3 regions of the Pseudomonas sp. AG1028 genome follow, and region 2 is predicted to be linked to each of the others. Evidence: predicted binding sites of a transcription regulator. Region 2 holds the regulator's gene; each other region holds the start of a gene.
What was found. The regulator LexA, encoded in region 2, represses DNA repair genes until DNA is damaged. The targets are predictions, from matches to a motif close to CTGTNTNNNNANACAG.
Positions count from the first base shown of each region.

Region 1: imuA (translesion DNA synthesis-associated protein ImuA) is a predicted target of LexA. The motif match lies at 3,045-3,060, and genes of this name have one in related genera.
Region 3: recN (DNA repair protein RecN) is a predicted target of LexA. The motif match lies at 2,995-3,010, and genes of this name have one in related genera.

Region 1 covers NZ_VIVP01000002.1:76,106-83,023, reverse strand. The annotation lists gene FB481_RS03370 (TetR/AcrR family transcriptional regulator) at 1-457, shown strand, start outside; gene FB481_RS03365 (GNAT family N-acetyltransferase) at 494-1,036, shown strand; gene FB481_RS03360 (DUF1349 domain-containing protein) at 1,213-1,797, shown strand; partial or broken gene FB481_RS23300 (hypothetical protein) at 1,823-2,035, shown strand; gene FB481_RS03350 (DUF3592 domain-containing protein) at 2,013-2,549, opposite strand; tRNA gene FB481_RS03345 (tRNA-Ser) at 2,712-2,801, opposite strand; gene imuA (translesion DNA synthesis-associated protein ImuA) at 3,085-3,705, shown strand; gene FB481_RS03335 (DNA polymerase Y family protein) at 3,707-5,116, shown strand; gene FB481_RS03330 (error-prone DNA polymerase) at 5,113-6,918, shown strand, end outside.
Region 2 covers NZ_VIVP01000002.1:414,049-420,966, reverse strand. The annotation lists gene mfd (transcription-repair coupling factor) at 1-1,864, shown strand, start outside; gene nagZ (beta-N-acetylhexosaminidase) at 2,092-3,090, opposite strand; gene FB481_RS05005 (TetR/AcrR family transcriptional regulator) at 3,238-3,942, opposite strand; gene lexA (transcriptional repressor LexA) at 4,199-4,813, shown strand; gene sulA (SOS-induced cell division inhibitor SulA) at 4,825-5,280, shown strand; gene FB481_RS04990 (hypothetical protein) at 5,372-5,611, opposite strand; gene FB481_RS04985 (DUF6586 family protein) at 5,751-6,272, opposite strand; gene topA (type I DNA topoisomerase) at 6,327-6,918, opposite strand, start outside.
Region 3 covers NZ_VIVP01000001.1:274,241-281,158, forward strand. The annotation lists gene FB481_RS01230 (RnfH family protein) at 1-128, shown strand, start outside; gene FB481_RS01235 (outer membrane protein assembly factor BamE) at 204-713, opposite strand; gene fur (ferric iron uptake transcriptional regulator) at 810-1,217, shown strand; gene recN (DNA repair protein RecN) at 1,299-2,972, opposite strand; partial or broken gene grpE (nucleotide exchange factor GrpE) at 3,146-3,715, shown strand; gene dnaK (molecular chaperone DnaK) at 3,815-5,734, shown strand; gene dnaJ (molecular chaperone DnaJ) at 5,858-6,918, shown strand, end outside.

The sequences.
Region 1 (6,918 bases), 340 kb from region 2:
TGAATCCCTGACCGTTCCCCAGATTGCTGCGCGTGCCGGCGTAACTCCCTCTACCCTCTATCGACGCTGGGGCAACCTACCGACCCTGCTGGCCGACGTCGATCTGCGCCAGCTACGGCCTGATCAGCCTCCGGCCGATACCGGCAGTCTGCGTGGCGACCTCGAATGCTGGCTGGAGTCTTACGTAGATGACCTTGCTTCGACACCCGGGCAGGCGATGCTCAGGGACGCCCTTGCATCTACCGATCCAGGTTGCGCGGTACGCTGCACCGAGCCAACCCGCGAGCGCCTCGAACTATTGCTCGAACGGGCTCATTCGCGTGGGGAAGCTGCGCCAAGTCTGGACGCCCTCATGGATGGCCTGGTCGCTCCGCTGGTGTTCCGAACCTTGTTCAATGCCAAGCGGCCCGATGAAAAACTCTGCCGACGCCTACTAGCGCAAGCGCTTGGCGAGTAAAAATCCTTCTATCGCTCCGAATTGAGAGGCAGAACTGTGGAGCTATCGAGTAAACGCCTACACCTGAGACAGATAACTCCAAGTGAGTGGCCGCTGTTTCTTGAGTTGCATCTTAACCTCGAAGTAATCCGGTACATCTGTTCCACTCCAAACGAATCTCAAATCCGTGAAAAATTTGAATCCCGACTGCCGCAATGGTCGTCCGGTTCTAAACACTGGTTGTGTCTTGCCATCTTCGAATCTAATACCAACAACCCTGTCGGGGTGACGGGGCTGAAGCTTGAGTCTGAGAACAGCTCTACCGCGGAAGTTGGATATATGTTGCTGGAACGGTATCAGGGGAACGGGTACGGCTCTGAATCACTGCAAACAGTGATGAATTTCGCTCGAAACGTATTAGGACTTCATACCCTCAAAGGGGTGGTAACAGAAGGAAATAGCGCATCTTGCCGCATGCTCGAAAAGTGCAGATTCGTGTTTGAGCAGCGAAAACCTGATGCCTGCATCATCAACGGGCAGCTGTTTGATGATCGTCTCTATAGGTGTGATCTTGCCCATTCTGGCGGTCGATTTGACTAGATGCTCAAGCGCGACGCCTTGCTAACGGAGTGATGCGATTGCCCGGGCCGCCAGCATGAGCCGTTCCGTCTTATCGATTGCTTTGCCAGCGAACACAAAAGCAACTATGAGTCGCCTTGCTGATCATTCTCTCGGATGCCCTTAATAACGCATCTATCTCAACATGGAGCCTGCGAATGAATGTCGATTTCAGAAGTGGACAATGGCTGAATGCGCCCGCCACCTCTGAGGTGTCGGAGCACAGCCTGACGATAACCACGGATCAGAGCACGGACTTCTGGCGGGAGACCCATTATGGGTTTACCCGTGACACAGGACATTTTCTGGGCATTGCTACCGGCGACGGATTCACGGCGACCCTACGCATCCAGGGCGAATTTCGCTCCTTGTACGACCAAGCCGGCCTGATGGTGCGTATCGACGAAAACCGTTGGGTAAAGACGGGCGTCGAGTTCACTGATGGGGAAGCGTTTCTGAGCACTGTCGTTACTGATGGGAAATCGGATTGGTCGGTCTCACAACCTTTCAAGGAGTTGGAGGACTTCTACATACAAGTCACTCTTTCCAATGGCGCGATGCGTATTCAAGCCTCCCGCGACGGGCGCTTCTGGCCACTTCTGCGGCTGGCACCTTTCCCAGTCGCCAGCACTTACCAGGTTGGCCCTACAGCTTGTACGCCGGAGCGCAGTGGGCTTGCTGTCCGATTCTCGGAGTTTGAAATCACTCCCGCTACTACGAAAGACCTTCACGACCTGACTTAACTGCGCCTGGTTGCAGGCAGTTATCCACGTCCGGCATCACACGTTTGCCAGTCGCTTCGTCATGAACGGTGGAAATATCCTGACCCTGCAGAAAATCCTGGACTACCAATCGTTGGCTATGACCATGCGCTATGCGCGTCTTGCACCAGACCATCTACAAGACGCTGTCTCGCTAGGCCCTCAGTCGTGGAGAGCCGTACAAAGTCCCATCATCCTTAAGGCGTGCCGGAAGTGCTGACCTGCTCAATGACTTTGATTCTTGAAAGCAACCGATCATCACTAGACTGAAACGCAAGGAAAATAGCGATGAAGCCGATGATGCCAAGCGACCACGTAATAGAAAATGAAAGGCTGATGTAGTGTGAACGACTCAAACCGTAGGCAATGCTGGACTCTTGTGGCTTTTCAGGATTGAACCTGACTTCCAAAGTCTTGGCTGACCGGATCTTTTCAAAGAGTTTGCGATGTTGCTCGTAACCACTGCTGCCGCTGTAACCATGGTTCAACGTGTTGCCGTTGTAGGTATGCCCACCCACTTGGTAGGTGTACTCGACTTCAACTGCATACATTCGTGAGTTTTCAGAGTCAGTCTCCTCCTTCAACTCCACACGTTCAACTTGAGCAAAGGTAGTCGGCCAGTTCTCCGCATCCATGGCGCGCTTGAGCGATGTAAAGCCAGACCAAAGCAATACAGCCCCAGTACCCACTGCGAGCGTTAAAAAGACCAACGCAATCAAAAGACCGACTTTCATAAGGCTCCATCCTTTATGAACGCTCATAACGCGAACTGAGCCAGTTAGCCCAAAGCTTGCGTTTCTTTCAACTGGTGTTTCGACACTTCTTCGACAGTTGCCCAGTCTGAAACGAAAAAGCCCCCGAAACTCTATGAATTTCAGGGGCTTAGACGATCTATATGGCGGGAAGATAGGGATTTGAACCCTAGGTACCATCGCTGATACAACGGATTTCGAATCCGTCCCGTTCGGCCACTCCGGCATCTTCCCAGGCGGCGCGCATAATACCAGCAGAAATCCGTTTGGCGAAGCCCATCGCGTAATTTTTTTCACGTGCTATCAAATGCTTGGCTCATTTGCTCGATGGCGGCGGCGCTGGGGCGGGCCGATTGGCGCGCCTGTCAATGCTGGTTACAGCCGGATTGTACCGCTGAAGCATTGTGCCTGGACCAAGACTGTCGGCTGTCAGAGTCATCCACTCGGCGGATGTGACCTTGCTGGCAAAGCAAAATACTGTACATTTAAACAGTATTTTTCTTGCCATTTGCCTGCCATGCCTTCCGTCGTCGCTATCGATAATCTGCTCAATGAGCGCCGTATCTGGCGTGGCCAGGGCATCGTCGCGCCCAGTGGCCACCAGCCCACTGGCAACGCAGCGCTGGATGCCTCGTTGCCAGGAGGTGGCTGGCCGGAAGCGGCGTTGAGCGAGTTGCTCGTCGAGGCACCGGGTATCGGTGAGCTGCGCCTGGTGCTGCCGACATTGGCGCGCTTGAGCGCTGCCGGAGAGCGGGTGGTGTTGGTCGCGCCGCCTTACTTGCCCTACCCCGGCGCCTGGCTGGCGGCTGGGATGGAGATGAAGCAGCTGACGCTGATCCAGGCGAGCGCCCGGGATGCCTTGTGGGCGGCCGAGCAATGCCTGCGTTCGGGCAGTTGTGGGGCGGTGGTGCTGTGGCCGCAACGGGCCGATGACCGTGCCCTGCGCCGCCTGCAGATTGCCGCTGAAACCGGGCAGACCCTGGCTTTCGCCTATCGTCCGCTGTTTGAAGCGCGCAACCCTTCGCCGGCTGCCTTGCGCCTGACCATCCAGGCGCAGCCCGCCCAGGTACGGGTGCTCAAGTGCCGAGGTGGGCAACCACCGGCGCGCACGTTTCACTTGAGCGGCTGGGGATTTTGATATGCGCTGGGCGTGCATCCTGCTGCCGCAACTGGCCATGGACGGCGTGCTGCGTGGCCGTGAAGAAGCCGACGCGCCGCTGGTGCTGCTGAGCGGCACACCCCAGCGGCGCGTGCTGCAGGCTGTCAACCCGGCCGCGCGGGCGCTTGGCCTGCGCCCGGGGCTGACGCTGACGGCGGCGCAATCCCTGAACTGCACGTTCACCAGCACCGAGTACGACCCCGCCGACATCGAGCGCTGGCGCAGCTTCCTGGCGGCCTGGGCCTACGGTTTCAGCTCCCAGGTGAGCCTGCACTATCCGTGCTGCCTGCTGCTCGAGGTGCAATCGAGCCTGTCGCTGTTCGGGCCCTGGCCGCGTTTCGAGGCGCGCCTGCGTGAGGAGCTGACGGCGCTGGGCTTTCGCCACCGCATCACCCTGGCGCATCACCCTGCCGCGGCGCGCATGCTCGCTAACCTGCACGATGGTCTGGCCATCACCGACGAGCAGGCGTTGCGCGAACGGCTGGCGGCCATGCCCCTGGATCGCATCGGCCTGCCCGAAGAACTGGCCACGACCCTAGCGCGCATGGGCCTGCGCCAGGTGCGCCAGTTGCAGGCGCTGCCCCGCGACAGCCTGGCGCGGCGCTTTGCGCCTGAACTGCTGGCCGGCCTGGATACCCTGATGGGCCTGCGCCCGCTGGCGCTGGAGTACTACCGCCCGCCGGATGTGTTCGACAGCCGGCTGGAGCTGCACTTCGAAGTGGAATCGACCCAGGCCCTGCTGTTTCCGCTGCGGCGCCTGACCGCGGACCTGGCCGCCTACCTGGCAGGCCGGGACTGCGGCGTGCAGCGTTTCGTGCTGCACCTGGAGCACCGTGACGGTGACGACAGCCTGCTGCCCGTCGGCCTGCTCAGTGCCGAGCGAGAAGCGGGCATGCTGCTGGAATTCACCCGCGGCCGCCTGGAGCAGCTGCAATTGCCGTCACCGGTGCTGGCGCTACGCCTGGTGGCCCGCGACCTGCCGACCTTCGTACCACAGCACCAGGCGCTGTTCGAGGACCGACCGCAACAAACCCTGGGCTGGGAGCAACTGCGTGAACGCCTGCGCGCACGCCTGGGTGACGACGCCGTGCAAGGCCTGGCCGCCCATGCCGACCATCGCCCGGAAAAGGCCTGGCGCACGGCTACCAGCCACGTTGCATTGCCCAGCCCGAGCGCTGCCCGGCCCAGCTGGCTGCTGCCGGAGCCCCAAGTGCTGCGTGAGCCGCTGCATATTCTCAGCGGCCCCGAGCGGATCGAATCCGGCTGGTGGGATGGCGAGGACGTGCGTCGCGATTATTACCTGATCGAAACGCGCAGCGGCCAGCGCGGCTGGGCGTTTCGCAGCGTCGGTGAAGACGGCCCGCTGCGGCTGCACGGCTGGTTCGCATGAGCCTGCACGAGTACGCCGAGCTGCACTGCCTGTCGAACTTCAGTTTCCAGCGCGGTGCCTCCAGCGCCGCCGAACTGTTCGAACGTGCCAAGCTGCTCGGCTATCGCGCCCTAGCGATCACCGACGAATGCACCCTGGCCGGCATCGTGCGCGCCTGGCAGGCCGCCAAGGAGCATGGTGTGAAGCTGATCGTCGGCAGCGAACTGCGCCTGGAGAGCGGTGCCCGGCTGATCGTGCTGGTCGAGAACCTCGCTGGTTACCAGCGCCTCTGCGCGCTGATCACCCGTGCCCGACGGCGTGCGGAAAAGGGCCGCTACATCCTGCTCGACGAAGACCTGCCCGAGGCGCCGGATGGACTGCTGGCCATCTGGCTGCCACGCGCGAACGACGACGCCATGGCCGGCGTCTGGCTGCGCGAGCGCTTTGCCGAGCGCCTGTGGCTGGGCCTAGAGCTGCACCGCGGCGCCGACGATGCAGCGCTGTTGCAACATGGCCTCGGCCTGGCCCGGCAACTGGGCATCCCTGCCGTGGCCTGTGGCGACGTGCACATGCATGCCCGTGGCCGCCGCGCCCTGCAGGATTGCATGACCGCCATCCATCACCACCTGCCCGTGGCCGAAGCCGGCGCCTACCTGTTCGCCAATGGCGAGCGCCACCTGCGCCGCCGTGAAGAACTGGCCGAGCTGTATCCATCCGAACTGCTCGCCGAAACCCTGCGGATAGCCGAGCGCTGCCAGTTCGATCTCGATGAGCTCAAGTATCAGTATCCCCACGAGCTGGTGCCGGCCGGGCATACCCCAAACTCCTGGCTGCGCCACCTGGTCGAGGACGGCATCCGCTGGCGCTGGGGCGATGGCATCAGCGACAAGGCGCGGGCGCAGATCGAAAGGGAACTGGCGCTGATCAGCGAGCTGAGCTACGAGAGCTACTTCCTGACCGTGCACGACATCGTGCGCTTCGCCCGCGAGCAGTCGATTCTCTGCCAGGGGCGTGGCTCGGCGGCCAACTCGTCGGTGTGCTTCGCCCTGGGCATCACCGAACTGAACCCGATGGCCAAGGGCAGCCGCCTGCTGTTCGAGCGTTTCCTGTCCCGCGAGCGCAACGAGCCGCCGGACATCGACGTGGATTTCGAGCACGACCGCCGCGAGGAAGTCATCCAGTACGTGTTCCGCCGTTATGGCCGCGAGCGCGCGGCGCTGACCGCGGTGGTCAGCACCTACCACGGCGCCGGGGCGATTCGCGACGTGGCCAAGGCCCTGGGCTTGCCGCCCGATCAGATCAACGCCCTGGCCGGTTGCTGCGGCCGCTGGAGCGACGGCATTCCCGATGCCGAACGCCTGCGCGAGGCCGGTTTCGACCCGCAGAGCAAGGTGCTGCACCGAGTGCTGGTGCTGGCTGGCGAGCTGATCGGCTTTCCCCGCCACCTCTCCCAGCACCCCGGCGGCTTCGTGATTTCCGAGACGCCGCTCGACACCCTGGTGCCGGTGGAAAACGCCAGCATGGCCGAGCGCACCGTGATCCAGTGGGACAAGGACGATCTCGACGCCGTCGGCCTGCTCAAGGTGGACGTGCTGGCCCTCGGCATGCTCAGCGCCCTGCGCCGCTGCTTCGACCTGCTGGCCGTCTACCGCAACAAACGCTGGACGCTGGCCAGCCTGCCGGCCGAGGACAAAGCCACCTACGAGATGATCAGCCGCGCCGATACCCTGGGGGTGTTCCAGATCGAATCCCGCGCGCAGATGGCCATGCTGCCACGCCTGCGGCCGAAGACCTTCTATGACCTGGTGATTCAGGTCGCCATC
Region 2 (6,918 bases):
GATCGCCCGCTACACCGGCAGCGACGACGCCCTGGCGCCATTGCACCGGCTGGGATCGGAAACCTGGCAGAAGGCCAAGCGCAAGGCTGCCGAGCAGGTACGCGACGTCGCCGCCGAGCTGCTCGACATCTACGCACGCCGCGCCGCCCGTGAAGGCTACGCGTTCCGCGATCCAAAGGCCGATTACGAAACCTTCAGCGCCGGCTTCCCGTTCGAGGAGACGCCGGACCAGCAGAGCGCCATCGAGGCGGTGCGCGAAGACATGCTCGCCGCCAAGCCGATGGATCGCCTGGTGTGCGGCGACGTCGGCTTCGGCAAGACCGAAGTGGCCATGCGCGCGGCGTTCATCGCCGTGCACGGCGGCCGCCAGGTGGCGATTCTGGTGCCCACCACCCTGCTCGCCCAGCAGCACTACAACAGCTTTCGCGACCGCTTCGCCGACTGGCCGGTGACCGTCGAGGTGATGAGCCGCTTCAAGAGCGCCAAGGAAGTCAGCGCCGCCATCGAGCAGCTGGCCGAAGGCAAGATCGACATCATCATCGGCACCCACAAGCTCTTGCAAGACGACGTCAAGATCAAGAACCTCGGCCTGGTGATCATCGACGAGGAACACCGTTTCGGCGTGCGCCAGAAGGAAGCCCTCAAGGCCCTGCGCAGCGAGGTGGACATTCTCACCCTGACCGCCACGCCGATCCCGCGCACCCTGAACATGGCCGTGTCGGGCATGCGCGACCTGTCGATCATCGCCACGCCGCCGGCGCGGCGCCTGTCGGTGCGCACCTTCGTCATGGAGCAGAACAAGCCGACCATCAAGGAAGCCTTGCTGCGTGAGCTGCTGCGCGGCGGCCAGGTGTATTACCTGCACAACGACGTGAAAACCATCGAGAAATGCGCGGCGGATCTGGCCGAGCTGGTGCCCGAAGCACGCATCGGCATCGGCCACGGGCAGATGAACGAGCGCGAGCTGGAACAGGTGATGGGCGACTTCTACCACAAGCGCTTCAACGTGCTGATCGCCTCGACCATCATCGAGACCGGCATCGACGTGCCGAGCGCCAACACCATCATCATCGAGCGCGCCGACAAGTTCGGCCTGGCCCAGCTGCACCAGTTGCGCGGTCGCGTTGGCCGTAGCCACCACCAGGCCTACGCCTACCTGCTGACCCCGCCACGCAAGCAGATGACCGACGATGCGCAGAAGCGCCTGGAGGCCATTGCCAACGCCCAGGACCTGGGCGCCGGCTTCGTGCTCGCCACCCACGACCTGGAAATCCGCGGCGCCGGCGAGTTACTCGGCGACGGCCAGAGCGGGCAGATTCAGGCGGTCGGCTTCACCCTGTACATGGAAATGCTCGAACGTGCGGTCAAGTCGATCCGCAAGGGTGAGCAGCCGAATCTCGACCAGCCCCTGGGCGGCGGGCCGGAAATCAACCTGCGGGTGCCGGCGCTGATCCCCGAGGACTACCTGCCGGACGTGCACGCCCGCCTGATCCTCTACAAGCGCATCGCCAATGCCACCGACGAGGACGGTCTCAAGGAACTGCAGGTGGAGATGATCGACCGCTTCGGCCTGCTGCCCGAGCCGACCAAGAACCTGGTGCGCATCACGCTGCTCAAGCTGCAATCCGAGCGGCTGGGCATCAAGAAGATCGATGCGGGCCCGCAGGGCGGACGCATCGAATTCGCGGCGGAGACACCGGTCGATCCGCTGACGCTGATCAAGCTGATCCAGAGCGCGCCGAACCGCTACAAGTTTGAGGGCGCCACACTGTTCCGCTTCTCGGTACCGATGGAGCGCGCCGAGGAACGCTTCAATACGCTGGAAGCGCTGCTGGAGCGGCTGCTGGCGACGGTGAAGAGCTGAAAATGATCAGGGCCGCATAAGCGGCCCTGATTGTTTGTTGCATGGGCGATTTAAGACATCGCTTAAGCGACTGCTGTGAAGCAGAAGCGGACGGTCGTGCTGCTATTTGAAACTTACTGCTCATATTTGTGGGCTGAAGCCCACCCTACGAGGCTGGCACGATCTGCAGGGTGGGCTTCAGCCCACCGCTGCAAATGGCTGCTCCCGCCACTAGGCGGAAGTTCGCCTCACTCCACCAACTGCGCAGCCCGCAGCGCCGAAAGCGCCTGCGCCCAACGCGGATCCTGGCGATAGTCGACACCCGGAAAGGCCCGCCGACGCATGCGCGCCAGGCCCTTGGGCGCCACCACCTTGAGTCGCTGCGCGGCCGACAGGGCCAGTTCCGCGGCCGCCCGGTCGTTGCATACCAGGCCCATGTCGCAGCCGGCAGTCAGCGCCGCCTCGATACGACTGGCCGCATCGCCGACCACGTGAGCGCCGGCCATCGAAAGGTCGTCGCTGAAGATCACCCCGTCGAAACCCAGCTCACCGCGCAGGATGTCCTGCAGCCAGCGACGCGAAAAGCCGGCCGGCTGATCATCGACCTGCGGATAGATGACGTGGGCCGGCATCACAGCAGCCAGATCGCGACTCAGCGCGGCGAACGGGCGCAGATCGTTCTGGCGCATTTCCTCCAGGCTGCGCTCATCGGTAGGAATCGCCACGTGGGAGTCGGCCTCGGCCCAGCCATGGCCAGGGAAATGCTTGCCTGTAGCGGCCATGCCCGCCTCTGCCATGCCGCGGATAAAGGCACCGGCTAGTTGCGTGGCACGCTCGGCATCGCCCTCGAAGGCGCGATGGCCAACCACCGCGCTGCGCGCGTGGTCCAGATCCAGTACCGGGGCAAAGCTCAGATCGAGCCCCACCGCCAACACTTCGGTGGCCATCAACCAGCCGCACTGGCGGGCCAGTTGCTCGGCGTCGGCGCAACCGGCAATCGCCCGCATGGCCGGCAGCTTCACAAAGCCCTGTCGCAAGCGCTGAACGCGACCGCCTTCCTGGTCCACCGCCAGCAGCAGATCGGGACGCACCGCGCGAATGGACTCGCACAGCTCACGGACCTGGCGCGGGTTCTCGATATTGCGGGCAAAGATGATCAGGCCGCCCACCTCGGGCTGGCGCAGCAACTGGCGGTCTTCGGCGGTCAGCCAGGTACCGGCGATGTCCACCATCAGGGAGCCATACAGGGGAGTCGTCACAACGCGTATTCCTTGAATAGAAGCTTCACGCCCATGGGACATTGGTGTAACCCAGAGTTCCGGGCCGTGGGCGGTTATCTCGAAGGACGCTAGCTTAGGGGCAGCCAGGAGCCGTGGGCAAGCGATGCCCCCGACTCAAGGCTTGATGATGGGCGGGCTTTTGTGGCGAGGAATGAGCTGCGCAGAGGCGAGGCGCGGATCGGTCACGCCACTCTCCGAGCGCATGCCGGCGGCCAGGAACGGCACCATCAGGCGCATCACCTGCTCGATGGAGGTGTCCACGCCAAAGTCGCTTTCGGCCATGGCGCGCAACGCCTTGATGCCGGACATGCTGAACGCCGCCGCCCCGAGCATGAAGTGCACGCGCCAGAACAGCTCCAGCGGCGGAATACCAGGAGCGGCCTCATGGACCAGGAACATGTAGCGGCGGAATACCTTGCCGTAGACCTCTTCGAGGTACTTACGCAGGTGCCCCTGGCTCTGGCTGAATGCCAGGCCCAGTAAACGCATGAAGATCGACAGATCGTTGCCACTGCGCGGCTTGACCGCCAGGGCCTGCTCGACCAGAAGCTCGAGCAGCTCTTCAAGGCTGAAGGTGACGCCCGGCTTGCTCTGGCGCTTGTCCAGCTCACGCTCCAGGCTGGTGCAGAATGGCCCGAGAAAACGCGAGAACACCGCCTGGATCAGGGCCTTCTTGGAGCCGAAGTGATAATTGACGGCGGCCAGGTTGACCAGGGCCTTGCTGGTAATCAGGCGCAGCGACGTTTCGGCAAAGCCCTTCTCCGCGAACAACTGCTCCGCAGCGTCGAGAATGCGTTCAACGGTTTCCGATTGCGCCATAACATCCACCAGACAAACAAGTGTTTGAAACATACGTTTCAGCGCATGCTACTGTCAAGCCGCGCAAGGCGTATTCTGGATGCTCAGTCATCATTTGGCGATAGCGTCGCACGCAACCCGGCTCCCGGTTGCGCTATGCCGACAACCGATCATCCGCTGCTTGCCGATAAATCCAGGTGGTACGCATCAAGCGATTGCCAAGCACGCCTTACTGTATATAATCCCAGTCACTGTATAAAAAGCCAGAGCGCCTCACATGATCAAGCTGACGCCCCGCCAAGGTGAAATTCTCGCCTTCATCAAGCAGTGCCTGGAAGACAATGGCTATCCCCCGACCCGCGCGGAAATCGCGCAAGCCTTGGGCTTCAAATCGCCCAACGCCGCCGAGGAACACCTCAAGGCCCTGGCACGCAAGGGCGCCATTGAAATGACTCCAGGCGCCTCGCGCGGCATTCGCATTCCGGGCTTCGAGCCCAATCAGCAGGAGGAGGAAGACGGCCTGCCGGTCATTGGCCGCGTCGCCGCCGGCGCGCCAATCCTCGCGCAGCAGCATATAGAGGAAGCCTGCCGGATCAACCCGGACTTCTTCCGCCCCAAAGCCGATTACCTTCTGCGCGTGCGCGGCATGAGCATGAAGGATATCGGCATCATCGATGGCGACCTGCTGGCAGTGCACACCACCAGCGAGGCGCGTAACGGCCAGGTGGTGGTAGCACGTATCGACGATGAAGTGACGGTCAAGCGCTTCAAGCGTGAAGGCAACACCGTGTGGCTGCTGGCGGAAAACCCGGAGTTCGCCCCGATCAAGGTGAATCTGGAAGAGCAGGATCTGGTCATTGAAGGTTTAAGTGTCGGCGTCATCCGCCGCTAATTGGAGGCGTCATGCAGTTCCCCCAGTCGTTGAGCCGTAACCAGCTGCCCCTGTTCGATGCCTTTCTGGCCTCGACCCTCGCAGCCGTAGAAGAACCGGCAAGCCAGGAAACCACCTTCAGCGAAGTGTCGCTGCGTGGTGCAGCCGGCCATTGTCTGACGCTACTGGCGCCCATGCTGCGGGAACTGAGCGAAAAGGATGACGAACGCTGGCTGACTTTGATCGCCCCGCCCGCCAGCCTGACCCAGAACTGGCTACGCGAGGCCGGCCTGAACCGCGAACGTATCCTGCTGCTGCAGCCGCGCCGCAACCAGAGTGCGCTGCAGCTGGCCGAGGAAGCGTTGAAGCTTGGCCGCAGCCACACCGTGGTGAGCTGGCTGCATCCCCTGCCCTCGCACGCCCGCCAGCAACTGGAAACAGCGGCACGTACCGGCAAAGCGCAGAGCCTGAATATCAGCCTGGGTTGAAATCTGGCGGCGTAACGATCGACTAGATAAACAAAAGGCCAGCACATCTGCTGGCCTTTTGTTTATCTGGGCTCGCTCAGGCCAATGCCTGTCAATGAAGTACCCGCGGCTGTTCGTCTTCTTCGTGCTCGAAATCGCCTTCGGCCATTCGACCTGCCATCTGCACACCGACGTTGAGCATCGCCTTGGCGACCTCCACGTGCTGACCCTGCAGGAAGGCCTTGGCATCTTCCGAGAAATCCAGCACCACCAGCGCTTCCTCATCGTCGGCTCGACGCAGGGCAATACGCCCATCGGGCAGTTCGACGATCTCAAGGAAGGATGTAGGCATGACTCGGATTCTCCACGAAGGGCAGTACCTCAAGGAGGCGTGCCGCAAAAGGCCGTACAGTGTAACAGCCAGTCCGCCCGATGGCTTGGCGAAAAACCTGCCAGATGCCAACGGACTTTCAATCAGCGACAGGCGGTGCTCACCACTCGCTCAGGCCTTCACGAAAACGCTGGGCAAGGGCTTTGAGTTCCTGCCGCCAGTTTTCCAGGGTTTCACGCGCCAGCTGTGGCGCCTGCTCATCGACGCTCACCGCCTGGATCAACGCCGAAGCGCCGGGCTCGCCTTTCAGCTCACGTGGCGGGCGCGGCGGCTTGAACAGCTCGGCGTGTGCGGCCAGCAACTGCCCCAGCCAAGCGTCACGATTTGCCGCCAGCTCGACCAGCTCAGCCAGCTCGGGGCTCGGCGCGCCATCGAGGTTCTGCCGGTCCAGCAGCACCTCGGCACGCGCGGCGCTGCTGTTGGGCAAGCGATAAAAACCGGCGATCTCATGGCACAGCCCGAGCAGCGCGCCGTACAGATGAAACAGCGTGGCTTCGCGCTCGGCCTGCACCAATGCCTGAGCATTCATCGCCCGGCCTTCCTCAGCCTTGCGCCAGGATTCCAGAGACAGCCCGGCATAGAAGATCTTCTGATTGGTGCGGGTATACAGCTCGCCAGCCATTTGCATTCTCCAGATGGCGCCGGGCGCACGCCGCGAGGGGGCACCCGGTACGGATCAACGCTTGTCTTCGACCTTCCACTTGCCGCCGTCGAAGAACGCCTTCCAGCCGGTGGGCTTGCCATCGACTTCGGTCTGCACGTACTGCTCCTTGGTCTTGCGGCTGTAGCGGATGACCGCTGCGCGGCCTTCCGGATCCTTGGCCGGCGCATCGATCAGGAAGTGGTACTTCGGATCGATTTCGTCCTTATGCGGCAACAGCTCGAGCACCAGCGGCGCACGGGTTTCGCGGTTCTTAGGGAACTGGCTGGCAGCCAGGAACAGCCCCGAGGCGCCGTCGCGCAGCACGTAGGTATCGTCGACCTTCTCGCACTTGAGCTCCGGCATCTTCACCGCGTCCATCTTGGGTGGCGCAGGCTCGCCGTTGCGCAGCAGTTTGCGGGTGTTCTTGCACTCACTGTTGGTGCAGCCGAAGAACTTGCCGAAGCGACCGGTCTTGAGCTGCATCTGGCTGCCGCACTTGTCGCACTCCAGACTCGGGCCTTCGTAACCCTTGATGCGGAACTGGCCCTGCTCGATTTCGTAACCCGCGCAATCCGGGTTATTGCCGCAGATATGCAGCTTGCGGGTTTCATCCAGCAGGTAGGCG
Region 3 (6,918 bases), on a different contig from region 2:
AGACGCAGCGTCTGGAGGAGGGCGATCGTGTGGAAATCTACCGGCCCCTGCTCGCTGATCCGAAAGAGGTGCGTAAACGCCGCGCCGCCCAGGCCGCTGAGCGGGCGAGGAATGCTGACCAGCGTTGAGCTTCCAGATTTCCAGGCGGTAATGAAAAAGCCCCGGCATTTGCCGGGGCTTTTCGTTGTGCGCTGCTCGCGAGCTCACTGCGGCGAGGTTTCCAGCGGTTCCGGTGTCGGTACCGGTACGGTTTCGACGTTGTCGACGTCACGCTGGATCTGCTCGAGTACCGAGCCTGGTGCGGCTGGCTCATCTTGTTGCTGAGTCGGTGCCTGTGTCGGGGCGCCATCGCGGCCGAGAATCTGGTCGTCGCGGCTGGTGCCTGGCATGAAGTCGCCGGACAGGCTGACCAACTGGTCGTTGCCGTCGAAGTTGAGCGTTACACGCTCCTGCTGACGCTGGCTACCGCCGGCCTGCATGCTGTACAGATAATCCCAGCGGTTGGCGTGGAAGGTATCCGTGATCAGTGGGTTACCCATGATAAACCGCACTTGGCGCCGGGTCATTCCGGGGCGCAACTGGTCTATCATGTCCTGCGTGACGACATTGCCCTGTTGGATGTCGATTTTATAAACCCCGGGGAATGAGCAACCGGCGAGTGCGATGAGCCCCATGAAGGTGAGGCTGGTCAGCAGGAGTCTGGTTTTTTGCATCGGTGGGCGTCTTCCACTATCTTGGCTGGGCAACGTAAACCCCGATCATACCCGCAATAAGGGAAGCTGCGAAGCGCTTCCGCGAGAAAGCAGACCATGGTTGAAAATAGCGAACTGCGCAAAGCTGGCCTGAAAGTAACCCTGCCACGGGTCAAAATCCTGCAGATGCTGGACTCTGCCGAGCAGCGTCACATGAGCGCCGAAGATGTCTACAAGTCGCTGATGGATGCGGGCGAGGATGTCGGTCTGGCGACCGTCTACCGCGTACTGACCCAGTTCGAAGCGGCCGGCCTGGTGGTGCGCCATAACTTCGATGGCGGCCATGCCGTGTTCGAGCTGGCTGACGGTGGTCACCACGATCACATGGTGTGCGTGGACTCCGGCGACGTGATCGAATTCTTCGACGCCGAGATCGAGAAACGCCAGAAGGAAATCGTTCGTGAGCACGGTTTTGAGCTGGTGGATCACAATCTGGTGCTTTACGTACGTCGTACCGCTAAATAAGCGTTCGGTTGACAAAAAAGGCGACTCAGGTCGCCTTTTTCATGCCTGCAGGAAATGTTTTCTGCAGATGTCTGTGGGGCGTCAGCTCTGGGCGTTGCTGACCAGTTTACGGGCGTGAGCCAGGGATTCGTCGGTGAGATCGATGCCGCCCAACATGCGTGCGACTTCCTCGATACGCTGGGCTTCGCCGAGCTTGCTGACCGCCGTACGGGTGGCGTTGTTGCCGCGCACCTTGTGGACGAACAGGTGCTGGTGGCCCTGGGCGGCGACCTGAGGCAGGTGGGTGACGGTCAGCACCTGACCGCGCTCGCCGAGGCGGCGCAACAGCTGGCCGACCACTTCGGCGGTCGGGCCGCCAATGCCCACGTCCACCTCGTCGAACACCAGGGTCGGAACCCGTGAGGTTTGCGCGGTGATCACCTGGATGGCCAGGCTGATGCGCGACAGTTCACCGCCCGAGGCGACCTTGGCCAGTGCCTTGATCGGTTGCCCAGGGTTGGCGCTGACCAGAAACTCGACCTGTTCCAGGCCATTGGCATTTGGCTCGCCGCCTTCGATGGGCTGCAGCTGAATACTGAAGCGTCCGCCTGGCATGCCCAGGGTCTGCATTTCCTTTTCAACCGCCTTGCCCAGTTTGCTAGCGGCCTTCTGGCGCTTGGCGCTGAGTTCGGCCGCCTTTTCCTGGTAGTGACGACCGTAGGCGGCAAGCTCTTCGCCCAGGCGCTCGGCGGCCTGGTCGTCGGCATTGAGACTTTCCAGTTCGTCGAACAACTGCTGCTGCATGGCGGGCAGTTCGCTGGGGTGGATGCGGTGTTTACGCGCCAGGGTATAGATGGTGTCCAGGCGTTCTTCGAGTTGTTGCTGGCGCTCAGGGTCGGCGTCGAAGTGGTCGAGGAAACGGTTGAGCTCGCCCACTGCTTCCTCGATCTGGATCTGCGCGCTGGCCAGCAGGTTGGTGGCTTCGTTCAGGGCGCCCGGCTGGCCTTGCAGGCCGCTAAGGCGGTTGAGGCTGGCAGTGAGCACCGACAGTACGTTGCCGGCATCGCTTTCGCTGCACTGATCGATCACCTGGCGGCAGGCGCTGAGCAGGCTCTCGGCATTGGTCAGCGCCTTGTGATCCTGCTCCAGTTGCTCCAGTTCGTTGTCACCCAAACCAAGGTTCTCAAGTTCTTCGAGCTGATAGCTGAGCAACTGATGGCGGGCGCGCTGCTCGTCGCCCTGGGAGGTCACGCGTTCGAGTTCACTGCGGGTCTGCTTCCAGCGCTGCGCGGCCAGTTGTACTTGGCGGGCCAGCTCCTGGGCGCCGGCGTATTCGTCGAGCAGCCGGCGGTGGGTGTCGGTCTTGAGCAGCGACTGGTGCTCGTGCTGGCTGTGAATGTCGATCAGCAGCTCGCCCAGTGCCTTGAGGTCGCCGAGCGGGCAGGGCGTGCCGTTGATGTAACCGCGCGAGCGGCCTTCGGCGGTGATCACCCGGCGCAGGATGCACGGCCCGTCGTTATCCAGGTCGCGCTCGGCGAGCCAGGCGTGGGCTTCGGGGATGTCGGCGAGGTCGAAGCTGGCCAGTATGTCCGCCTTGTCGGCGCCTGGGCGAACCACGCCGCTGTCGGCGCGATCGCCCAAAGTCAGGCCGAGGGCGTCGAGCATGATCGACTTGCCGGCGCCGGTTTCGCCGCTGATGACGCTCATGCCCCGGTCCAGTTCCAGATCCAGGTGTTCGACGATGGCGTAATTGTGGACGGACAGGTGCACCAGCATGGCGAGGCCTCTCAGGGTTGTTCTGGTTATTTATACAGTGGTTTGCGATGAGGTGGCAATACGCTGACGACTGGCTGCCGGAAAGTGGTAGTGGCCCTTGAAACCCTACAAATCATCCTTATATAGGCGGCAGACGCGCGAGTTGAGGCTCGTCGAATCATTCAGAGGAGAAATGCATGGCTGACGAACAGAACCTGGATCCGCAGACTTCCGAAGCGCAAGCGAACGACGCCGCGCCAAGCGAAGACCTGGCTGCTCGCGTGCAAGCGCTGGAAGAGCAACTGGCGACTGCGCAGGATCAGTCGCTGCGCATGGCTGCCGATCTGCAGAACGTGCGCCGTCGCGCTGAACAGGATGTCGAGAAGGCGCACAAGTTCGCCCTCGAGAAATTTGCCAACGACCTGCTGCCGGTGGTCGACAGTCTCGAACGTGGTCTCGAGTTGTCCAGCGCCGACGACGAATCGATCAAGGCGGTGCGTGAGGGCATGGAGCTGACGCTTAAGTTGCTGCTCGACACCCTCAAGCGCCACCAGCTGGAAGCCATTGACCCTCATGGTGCGCCGTTCAACCCGGAGCATCATCAGGCGATGGCCATGCAGGAAAGCACCAACGTCGAGCCCAACAGCGTGCTCAAGGTGTTCCAGAAGGGCTACCTGCTCAACGGTCGCCTGCTGCGTCCGGCCATGGTCGTGGTCAGTAAGGCCCCGGCCGAGGCGCCGCCATCTATCGATGAGCAGGCTTGAAATCGGCGGGCCACACCCCATTTAGTGAGTCAAGCGTATTAGTGCTACCGCAGCGGTCACGACAACGCGGCGGATATTTCAAAGTTTCGGGAGAGTGAAATGGGCAAAATCATCGGTATCGACCTGGGGACCACCAACTCCTGCGTCTCCATTCTTGAAAACGGTAACGTCAAAGTCATCGAAAACGCCGAAGGCGCGCGTACCACGCCGTCCATCGTTGCTTATGCCAACGATGGCGAGATTCTGGTCGGTCAGTCGGCCAAACGTCAGGCGGTTACCAACCCGCACAATACCCTGTTCGCGGTTAAGCGCCTGATCGGCCGTCGCTTCGAAGAAGACGTCGTGCAGAAAGACATCAAGCTGGTGCCTTACAAGATCGTCAAGGCCAGCAACGGTGACGCCTGGGTGCAGGCCAGCGGCAAGGACATGGCGCCGCCGCAGATCAGCGCCGAAGTGCTGAAGAAGATGAAGAAGACCGCCGAGGACTACCTGGGCGAGCCTGTCACCGAAGCGGTCATCACCGTGCCGGCCTACTTCAACGACAGCCAGCGTCAGGCCACCAAGGACGCCGGCCGCATCGCCGGTCTGGACGTCAAGCGCATCATCAACGAGCCGACCGCTGCAGCCCTTGCCTATGGCATGGACAAAGCCAAGGGCGACCACACCGTGATCGTCTATGACCTGGGCGGCGGTACCTTTGACGTGTCGGTGATCGAAATCGCCGAAGTCGACGGCGAGCACCAGTTCGAAGTACTGGCCACCAACGGTGACACCTTCCTGGGTGGTGAAGACTTCGACATGCGCCTGATCGACTACCTCGTCGACGAGTTCAAGAAAGAGTCCGGCATGGACCTGAAGAACGATCCGCTGGCTTTGCAGCGCCTGAAGGAAGCTGCCGAGAAGGCCAAGATCGAGCTGTCGTCTTCGCAGTCGACAGACGTCAACCTGCCGTACATCACTGCCGATGCCACCGGTCCGAAGCACCTGAACGTGAAGATCTCCCGCGCCAAGCTGGAGTCGCTGGTCGAGGATCTGGTCAGCCGTACCATCGAGCCTTGCCGCATCGCGCTGAAAGACGCCGGTATCGACGTCGGCAAGATCGACGACGTGATCCTGGTTGGCGGTCAGACCCGTATGCCGCTGGTACAGAAGGCCGTTTCCGACTTCTTCGGCAAAGACGCTCGCAAGGACGTCAACCCGGACGAGGCTGTGGCCATGGGCGCTGCCATTCAGGGCGCTGTACTGGCCGGTGACGTCAAGGACGTACTGCTGCTCGACGTCTCCCCGCTGACCCTGGGTATCGAAACCATGGGCGGTGTGATGACGCCGCTGATCGAAAAGAACACCACCATCCCGACCAAGAAGTCGCAGGTGTTCTCGACCGCCGACGACAACCAGAGCGCGGTGACCATTCATGTGCTGCAGGGTGAGCGTAAGCAGGCCGCACAGAACAAGTCCCTGGGCAAGTTCGACCTGGCCGAGATTCCGCCGGCTCCGCGCGGCGTGCCGCAGATCGAAGTGACCTTCGACATCGACGCCAACGGCATCCTGCACGTCGGCGCCAAAGACAAGGCCACCGGCAAGCAGCAGTCCATCGTGATCAAGGCCAACTCCGGTCTGTCCGATGACGAGATCGAGCGCATGGTGCGTGACGCCGAGGCCAACGCCGAGGAAGACCGCAAGTTCGAAGAGCTGGCAGCAGCGCGCAACCAGGGTGACCAGCTGGTGCACGCCACCCGCAAGATGCTCACCGAGGCTGGCGACAAGGCGACTGCCGAAGAGAAGACAGCTATCGAAGCGGCGCTGGGCGAGCTGGAAGTTGCCGTGAAGGGCGACGACAAGGCGGCCATCGAAGCGAAGATGAATGCGCTGTCCGAAGCCACCACTCCGCTGGCGCAGAAGATGTACGCCGAGCAGCCGCAGCCTGGCGCTGCCGGTGCGGCGGATGCTGGCGAAACCAAGGGCTCTGCCGACGACGTGGTCGACGCCGAGTTCGAGGAAGTCAAGGACAACAAGTAAGCCCCGGCTTGCCTGTGTTTGCGCCCTGTCACGCTACGGTGTGGCAGGGTGATCCGCCGCGCGGGGGCTTGCTCCCGCGTTGGCGTGTCTGGACTTTAAGAATTTTGAGAGTGCTAGAAACCCATGTCTAAACGTGACTACTACGAAGTGCTCGGGGTCGAGCGCGGGGCCAGCGAGGCGGAGCTGAAGAAGGCTTACCGCCGCCTGGCGATGAAGCATCACCCCGATCGCAATCCCGGCGACAAAGCGGCCGAAGACGCCTTCAAGGAGGCTAACGAGGCCTACGAAGTGCTGTCCGATGCCGGCAAGCGCAGCGCCTACGATCAGTACGGTCATGCAGGCGTCGACCCGCAAATGGGCGGCGGTGGCGGCTTTGGTGGTGGCGGCGCGAACTTCTCCGACATCTTCGGCGACGTGTTCAGCGATTTCTTCGGCGGCCAGCGTGGCGGTCAGCGCGGTGGTGCGCAGCGCGGCAGTGACCTGCGTTACACCCTGGAGCTGGATCTCGAGGAGGCGGTACGTGGCACCACGGTGACCATTCGCGTGCCGACCCTGGTCAACTGCAAGACCTGCGATGGCTCGGGTGCCAAGAAGGGCACCAGCCCGGTGACCTGTACCACGTGCGGCGGCATCGGCCAGGTGCGCATGCAGCAGGGCTTCTTCTCGGTCCAGCAGACCTGCCCGCGCTGCCACGGCAGCGGCAAGATGATCACCGACCCCTGCGGCTCCTGCCATGGCCATGGCCGTGTCGAAGAGCACAAGACCCTGTCGGTCAAGGTACCGGCCGGTGTCGATACCGGCGACCGTATCCGTCTGTCCGGCGAGGGCGAGGCGGGTACCCTCGGCGGCCCGTCGGGCGACCTCTACGTGGTGGTCAACGTGCGTGAGCACGCGATCTTCCAGCGTGACGGCAAGCACCTGTACTGCGAAGTGCCGATCAGCTTCGTTGATGCGGCTCTGGGCGGCGAGCTGGAAGTGCCGACCCTCGATGGTCGGGTCAAGCTGAAGATTCCGGAAGGCACCCAGACCGGCAAGCTGTTCCGTTTGCGCGGCAAGGGCGTCGCCCCGGTGCGTGGCGGCGGTGCGGGCGATCTGATGTGCAAGGTGGCGGTGGAAACCCCGGTCAATCTCGACCGTCGCCAGCGCGAGCTGCTCGAGGAGTTTCGTCAGTCCCTGGTGGGTAA